One region of the Cupriavidus sp. 01L415 genome, then DNA from elsewhere that is predicted to be linked to it. Evidence: predicted binding sites of a transcription regulator. Region 1 holds the regulator's gene; the other holds the start of a gene.
The links. The regulator sigma-54, encoded in region 1, starts transcription at its own class of promoters, with help from an activator protein. The targets are predictions, from matches to a motif close to TGGCANGNAANCTGCTTT.
Positions count from the first base shown of each region.

Region 2: the regulator sigma-54 is predicted to act here: its motif matches at 2,172-2,189, upstream of AC1DOX_RS23260 (phenol hydroxylase subunit).

Region 1 is NZ_JBFTSP010000001.1:66,645-70,768, forward strand. It holds gene lptC (LPS export ABC transporter periplasmic protein LptC) at 1-171, shown strand, start outside; gene lptA (lipopolysaccharide transport periplasmic protein LptA) at 246-890, shown strand; gene lptB (LPS export ABC transporter ATP-binding protein) at 935-1,726, shown strand; gene AC1DOX_RS00275 (RNA polymerase factor sigma-54) at 1,850-3,334, shown strand; gene hpf (ribosome hibernation-promoting factor, HPF/YfiA family) at 3,385-3,738, shown strand.
Region 2 is NZ_JBFTSP010000021.1:51,732-55,855, reverse strand. It holds gene AC1DOX_RS23275 (aromatic/alkene/methane monooxygenase hydroxylase/oxygenase subunit alpha) at 1-455, opposite strand, end outside; gene AC1DOX_RS23270 (MmoB/DmpM family protein) at 490-771, opposite strand; gene AC1DOX_RS23265 (ferritin family protein) at 789-1,787, opposite strand; gene AC1DOX_RS23260 (phenol hydroxylase subunit) at 1,870-2,112, opposite strand; gene AC1DOX_RS23255 (sigma 54-interacting transcriptional regulator) at 2,454-4,079, shown strand.

The sequences.
Region 1 (4,124 bases):
AATGACGATATCGTCAAGACCGACAAGGCGGTGGAACTGCATCGCGGCCCGTCGGTGATGACCGCCAACGGCCTGATCTTCAACAACGTCACCCGCGAAGTACAATTGCTGGGCAACGTCCGCGGCACGATCATCATGAATCCGCCGTCAGGGCAGGCCAAGACACCCTAATCATCGCCGCGACGATGCCAGAGCGCCGTCAGGTGCCGACCTGATCGCCGTCCCTTTCTCACCGCTAGCCAAACATGACTTCATCCCTGACGACATTGTCCTGTCGCCGCATCGCGCCCGCCCTGCTGGCGGCAACCGCCGCGCTCGGCATGACCCTGGCCCAGCCGGTCCTTGCCGAACGCGCGGACAAGGACAAGCCGCTGGTGCTGGAGGCCAACAATGCCAGCTACGACGACGTCAAGCAGATCTACACGCTGACTGGCAACGTGGTGCTGACCAAGGGCACGATGGTGCTGAAGTCCGATGCGGCCGAGATCCGCACCGACCCCGAGGGCTACCAGTACGCCGTGGCCACCGCCAAGCCGGGCCGGCAGGCCTATATCCGCCAGAAGCGCGATGGCGTGGACGAGTACATCGACGGCTGGGGCGACCGCATCGAATACGACGGCAAGGCCGAGATCAACAAGCTGATCGGCCATGCCCGCGCGGCGCGCGTGGCCGGCACCGGCGCGAAGATCATCGACGAGATCCGCGGGGCCGTCATCACCTACGACAGCCGCAACGAGCTGTATACGGCCACCGGCGGCGACAACAATACGTCCACCGGCAATCCGTCCGGCCGCGTGCGCGCCGTGCTGTCGCCGCGTGCGGACCAGGCCAGCGGCCCTGCCGCCCCGCCCCTCGAACTGAAGCCGGCGCCCGCGCCCGCCAAGCCCTGAACGACACGCTGCCCGCAGCGTCACGCACTGCATGATTGCCTGAGATGAACGATACCGCCACGCTCGCCACCCCCGACGCTTCCGCCGTCCGCACCGACAGCAGCACCCTCGTCGTGCGCCACCTGAAGAAGCGCTACGGCTCGCGCACCGTGGTCAAGGACGTCTCGCTGGACGTGAAGAGCGGCGAGGTGGTCGGCCTGCTGGGCCCCAACGGCGCGGGCAAGACCACATCGTTCTACATGATCGTGGGCCTGGTGGCGCTGGACGAAGGCGACATCGTGCTGGACGACCAGCACATCAGCGGCCTGGCGATCCATGAGCGCGCGCGCATGGGCCTGTCATACCTGCCGCAGGAGGCGTCGGTCTTCCGCAAGCTCAACGTCGAGGAAAACATCCGCGCCGTGCTGGAGCTGCAGGTGGAAAACGGCAAGCCGCTATCCAAGGCGGAGCTGGACCGCCGCCTGGATGCGCTGCTGGACGACTTGCAGATTGCCCACCTGCGCAACAACCCGGCGCTGTCGCTGTCCGGCGGCGAGCGTCGCCGGGTGGAAATCGCGCGCGCGCTGGCCTCGTCGCCGCGCTTCATCCTGCTGGACGAGCCGTTCGCCGGCGTGGACCCGATTGCCGTGGGCGAAATCCAGCGCATCGTCAGCTTCCTCAAGGCGCGCAACATCGGCGTGCTGATCACGGACCACAACGTGCGGGAGACGCTGGGGATCTGCGACCACGCGTACATCATCAGCGAAGGCACCGTGCTGGCCGCCGGCATGCCCGAGGAAATCATCGCCAACGAGTCCGTGCGGCGCGTGTACCTGGGCGAGAATTTCCGCATGTGATGCCCCGGCCGCGCACCCCGCGCGGACCGCTCGCCGACAGTGGTTGGCGATCACGAAGCAAAAGCGATAGGCGATAGCAATTTCCGTTCCAACAACGGAAAGATGCGCATAGAATAGGTCGCTATGAAACCGTCGCTTCAGCTTCGCCTCTCCCAGCACCTTGCCCTGACTCCGCAGCTGCAGCAGTCCATCCGGCTGTTGCAACTCTCGACGCTGGAACTGCAGCAGGAAGTGGAGCAGGCGCTGACCGAGAACCCTCTGCTGGAACGCGAAAACGACTGGATCGAGAGCCCGCTGCGCGTGGCCGCGGACGGCTCTGTCAACCTCCAGAGCGCGCCCGCGCCGGCCCCTGCCGAGCAGCAGGGTGGCAACGGCGAGGACCGCGCGGAAGGCGCGTCCGGTGGCGACGAAGACAACTATAGCGACAACTCCGGCGAGGACTACGGCAACGACTGGAGCCTCGATGACTTTGCCCGCCGCCCCCAGGGCGACGAGGACGAAAAGACGCCGATGCAGTTGCGCGATGCCGAACCGACGCTGCGCGAATACCTGATGGAACAGCTTGCGCCGCTCAAGATTTCGACGCGCGACAAGGGCCTGGCCATCTTCCTGATCGAATCGCTGGACGACGACGGCTACCTGAGCGCGTCGCTCGAGGAAATCTGCACCGAACTCCCCGAGGAACTGGAGTTCGAGATCGACGAAGTCCACGCGATACTGACGCTGCTGCAGAGCTTCGACCCGCCCGGCGTGGGCGCGCGCAATGCCGCGGAATGCCTGGCCCTGCAATTGCGCCGACTGCAGCATCCGCAGCGTGAACTGGCGCTGTCCATCGTCAACCATCATCTGGAACTGCTGGCCGTCCGTGACTACACGCGACTCAAGAAAGCGCTGCAGGTGGACGAAATAGCATTGAAGGCAGCGCACGATCTGATTCGCTCGCTCGCGCCCTACCCCGGTCATGCATACAGCCGCCCGGAAGCGGACTTTGTCGTGCCCGATGTGTTCGTGCGCAAGACTGGTGGTGGATGGATCGCGCAGCTCAATCCCGACGTCATGCCACGCCTGCGCATCAACGACATGTATGCGCAGATTTTGCGCGGTGCAAAAGGGGAATCGGGCACTGCTGGGCTGCAACAAAAACTGCAGGAGGCGCGGTGGCTCATCAAGAACATCCAGCAGCGATTCGACACGATCCTGCGCGTGGCGCAGGCGATTGTGGAGCGTCAAAAGAACTTTTTCACGCACGGCGAAATCGCGATGCGCCCCTTGGTTTTGAGGGAGATTGCCGATACACTGGGTTTACATGAGTCAACCATTTCCCGGGTCACGACGAATAAATACATGGCCACGCCAATGGGTACTTTCGAACTGAAGTACTTCTTTGGCAGCCACGTCTCCACGGAGACGGGCGGCGCGGCCTCATCCACGGCAATCCGCGCGCTGATCAAGCAACTGATAGGAGCCGAAGACCCCAGGAATCCTCTTTCCGACAGCCGGATCGCCGAACTGCTTGGCGAGCAAGGCTTTGTGGTTGCACGCCGCACGGTGGCCAAATACCGCGAAGCGCTCAAGATCCCAGCAGTCAATCTCCGCAAGACTTTGTAGCCGAGCCGCAACCGCCTGCCTGGTGCGGCTCTTTCAGAAGGAGAAGCGCTATGAACTTCAAGATCAGTGGACACCACCTCGACATCACGCCGCCGCTGCGTGAGTATGTGGAAACGAAACTGGAGCGTATCGTCAGGCATTTCGATCAAGTCATTGGCGTTAGTGTGCTGCTATCGGTGGATAACCATAAGGAAAAGGACCGGCGTCAGTACGCGGAAATCAATCTGCATCTCAAGGGCAAGGACATCTTCGTTGAAGCACATCATGAAGACCTGTATGCGGCGATCGACGCTCTGGTCGACAAGCTCGACCGGCAAGTGATCCGCTACAAGGACCGCGTACAAGGCCACGATCGCGAAGCAGTCAAGTACCAGATGGCTGAAGCGCAACTACAGCAGCAATAGCCTTGCCGGCATCCCATTCGGGTTGCCTTGAAGAGGACTGAAAAGAAGAGATCAAGCCGCGCAATCAGCGCGGCTTTTTTGATGGACGCGCGGATTTGTGTCGCCACCGGCACTCCGGATTCCACTTGTTTCATTCGTTACCTTGGCGCCACGGCCAAAGGGTCCAGGGTGTTCGCAACGCGTCCCGCTCAGTGTATGCTGCGCCATACAAACAAGGCAGAACGGCCCCGGCGCACCGGACCGACATATCGCACGGCAAGAGACCATGCGTGGCGGGCGGCGGCAACGGGTGGGCAAGCCGGCCGGAATTCTTGCGGCACCACCCGCAGAACCGGCGTTGCATCGCACAAGTGCGGTGTGACCCTGCTCTATAATGGCCGGACGCT
Region 2 (4,124 bases), on a different contig from region 1:
ATCGACTGCATCTGGCAGGCCACGCGCGCACCCGCGCCGCGCAGGCTGCGGCCGGCCATCGCAAAGCCGCGGTGCGCGGCATATTCCAGCGGCGACACGCCGGTTAGGAACAGCTTGAGCGCGTTGACGTAGCGCGCGTCGGTGACGTTCAACTGACCGTTGTTCTGCTGGAAGGCGTCGATGATCGCGTACAGCTTGCGTTCCTTCTCGGACTGGAATTTCCAGTACGCATCCATGGTCAGGCGGAACGGGTCCTCCCAGCCGTTCCAGTCGTGGATTACGATGCCTTCGAACTTGTCGTGCGGGAATACGGTATCCATCGGCTGGTAGGTGGTTTCCCAGCCCAGGTCGCGCGTCAGCACGGCGTACTTGTCCTTGAGCGACAGCTTGGGCCTGGCGGCCTGCCGCTGATTGGCTGCGGGGGCTGCGGGCGCTTCGGGGGTGGCGGTAGTCATGTCCTTGTCTCCTGGTGTTTCTGATGTTTCCGGTTCAGTGCCAGGCCAGCACGAACTGGTCTTCGGTTTCGTCGATGTTGCCGGCCAGCGAGATCAGGCCAAGCTGCAGTTCCTGCACGTCCCAGGTGCGTCCGATGCGGTCCTCCACACTGGCGCGGTTGATCTCCAGGCGGCCGGGCGCGTCGATCTTGACCATGGCCGGGTAGCGATTGACGGTGGCATGCGGGTTGTCGGCCTCGATGGCGTCGATGACGGGACGCATCTCTTCGTTGGCCTGCAAGGCGATGAATACGATTTGGGTGGTCTGGGCGGTCATGGCGGGCTCCCTCGGTGTCATGCGGCGGCACGGACAAGGCCGAGCCCGGCCAGGCGCTTTGTCAGCGCGGCCACGGCTTCATCCAGCGCGGCCTCGGCTTTCCCGGCAAACAGGCGGCGCGCCAGTGGCGCCAGCGAGTGCTGGAAGCGGTCGAGCCAGGCAAAGGCAAAGCCGGCAATCACCACGGCGTTGGCAGGCTGTTCCTGCGCCGCCGTCTTGACCGTGGCGTCGACCCAGCGCGCGGTCTCGGCGTACCAGGTGTTCATGAAATCGGTGACCAGCGAGAACGCCGGGCTTTCGGCCGACAGCCGCGCATCGAGGCGCTGATAGACCAGCGGGTACAGCAGCCCGTCCATGACGAGGTTCTGGGCGACGTGCAGCTCGAACCAGTCGTCGCGCACCAGCAGGTCCTCTACCGCATGGCGCAGCGGCTGCCAGGCGAGGTCTTCCATCCATGCCGCCTTCGCGGCGTCAACGGCCGCCTTGTCGCCGGCCAAGAGGCCGATGCGAGTCAGGTACTGCGCAATGCCGAGCCGGTCCATGGTCTGGAACATGGCCGCCTCGGTGATGGCGGAGCCGTAGCCATAGGCGGTGATGGCGGCATTGTTCATGTTGGCCGCCCACTCGACATGGCGCAGCGGCACGACGCCAAGCGTCAGCAGCTCATGCAAGTGCGCGGGCAGCGACGCCAGCAGGCCCCGCTTCTCCACGAACTCGAGATTCTTGTCCATCGCCTCCTGCTGGCGGGCGCGGACGTTGACATAGCTGCCGTAGTAGAACTGGCGTGGGTCCTTCAGGGCGTACCAGTCCTGCATGACCACCTGCGTGCGGCGCACATCGTAGAGCTCGTATTGCGGCTGCCACAGCGGGCGGTAGTGGAAACTGGTTTCCGGCTGCAGGTCGTACATCGCCTCCTGGTAGCGCGTGGCCGGCTTGTCGGCGCCAAGGCGCCGCGCGAGGTTGGCGAAGGTCTGCCGGATCGGGCTGACGCTGTCCGTACGGATATCGATTTGCATGGTGGCTTGCTCCTGTCTCCCTGGTATCTGCTTGTGGTGTCTGGCTGGTGTCTGGCTGCTGTCTGCGCGCGTCGTAGCGGCCTCAGGCCACGCTCTCGCTCCATTTGCCGCGTTCCTGTTCGAGCGCCTGGCCGACCTGACGCGACACCGCGGTGGCGCCCTGCGTCGCGCAGAACGCGGCGAACTGATCGGGGCGCATGACCAGCTCCACATAGAGCGCCGGGTCGCCGAGCGAGAACTCGAACTCGACCCAGTGCTGGTCGCGCGCGGTCACCCGCACATAGCGGCGGCCCGGCGTGGTGGAAGGGATCATCGGAGTGGTCATGTCTCGCACCTGTTGCGCTGCACACCGGCTGGCGTGCGCTGTTTTTGGTGGAGGGATATATAGCGAGAGCCGTGCCATCGGCCGCGAAACCATGCCCCACAAGGGCCGGAGGGAAATCGGCACGGGTTTTCAAGCGTTGGTCGCTTGACGATTTGATGAGGTGAGGAAGCCGGTTTTCACCAAATGATCAAATCCGCCGCTATTGCGGCGCACCATGCTTTGCGCGCCACGGGACGCGTGCTTGCGTGGCCCTTGAACCGGCGTGTAGGCTACGAGCAAAACGCGGCAGGACGACTCCCCTCTGGATCGATCCACGCCCACAGGTAATCTGGAGGATGGAGATGACCGCGCCCCCCAAGCAGCCGCCGTTCGACCTGGCTTCGCTGCTGACAATCGACCCCAAGGCCGCACAAATCCGGCTCGGGGAATCCCGCATGGTGCTGATGCATACCGAGGCACTGAGCTATCTGCGCAAGGAGATCCTGGACACGCTGGGGCTGGAGCGCGGCAAGGGTCTCCTGATCCGGATGGGCTACGCGCAGGGCATGCGCGATGCCGAGATGGTCAAGCGCGAGCGCAAGGAAGAACTGGCGAGCTCGCCCAACGATGCCTTCCTGCTGGGCCCGCAGCTGCACATGCTCGAAGGCGTGACACGGGTCGACCCGGTGCGCCTGGAGATCGACCGCGACACTGGCCACTTCTACGGCGAATTTCTCTGGCAGGATTCGTGGGAAGGCGAAGCGCCCTACAACGAAGCGCTCAGCCGCGAGGAAGGCGGCTGCTGGGTGCAGCTGGGCTATGCATCGGGCTACAGCAGCACCTTCATGGACCGCCTCGTCATCTACAAGGAGACCGAATGCCAGCGGCGGCTGGACGCGCTGTGCCGCATCGTCGGCAAGCCGGCCGAAGCGTGGGACGATCCGGACTACCTGAAGTACTTCGAACCCGATTCGGTCATCAGCGACCTGCTGACCCTGCAGCAGGAAGTCAGCACGTTGCGCGAAACGCTATGCGGCGCCAACCAGGGCAACCTGATCGGACAGTCTCCCGCCTTCCGCGAGGCCTTCAACCTGCTGTCCGCCGCAGCCGACAGCCACATCACCGTACTGCTGACCGGGGAGACCGGCGCCGGCAAGGAGATGTTCGCCCGCTGGCTGCATGACCACGGCCCGCGCAGCCAGCAGCCGTTCATTGCGGTGAACTGCGCCGCGATTCCGCACGAGCTGATCGAATCGGAGCTATTCGGCGTGGAGAAAGGCGCCTACACTGGCGCCCAGCAGTCGCGCCCCGGGCGCTTCGAGCGGGCCCACGGCGGCACGCTGTTTCTCGACGAGATCGGCGACCTGCCGCTGTCGGCGCAGGTCAAGCTCCTGCGCGTGCTGCAAAACGCCGAGGTCGAGCGGCTGGGCGGTGTCGAGACACGCAAGGTCGATGTGCGCCTGATCGCGGCCACCAACGTCAACCTGGCCCAGGCGATCCGGCAGACCCAGTTCCGCGCCGACCTGTTCTACCGCATCAGCACCTACCCTGTCAGCATCCCGGCCTTGCGTGATCGCCGAGATGATATTCCCGAGCTGGCGCAGGCCTTCATCCAGCGTTTCAATGCGCGCTACCAGAAGCAGGTACGCGGCCTGAGCCAGCGGGCGCGCAATGCGCTGATGCAGTACCAGTGGCCGGGCAATATCCGCGAACTGGAGAATATGATCGAACGTGGCGTACTGCTCGCCCCCGCGGCGGGGCTGATCGATACGTCCCACCTGTTCGCCAGCCAGCAGGCTGGAACGGCCGAGCCGCCGGAAGATGCCGATGCTCTGTTGCAGAAGCTGCTGGACCAGCAGGTATCGCTGGCGCAGATCGAGGCCAGGCTGATGCAGCTGGCCATCGATACGACGCGTGGCAACCTGTCGTCGGCGGCGCGGATGTTGGGAATCACCCGGCCTCAGTTGGCGTATCGGTTGAAGAAATAAGGTAGGGCACCGGACACACGCCGGATGCGGACTCGAGTTCGCCAG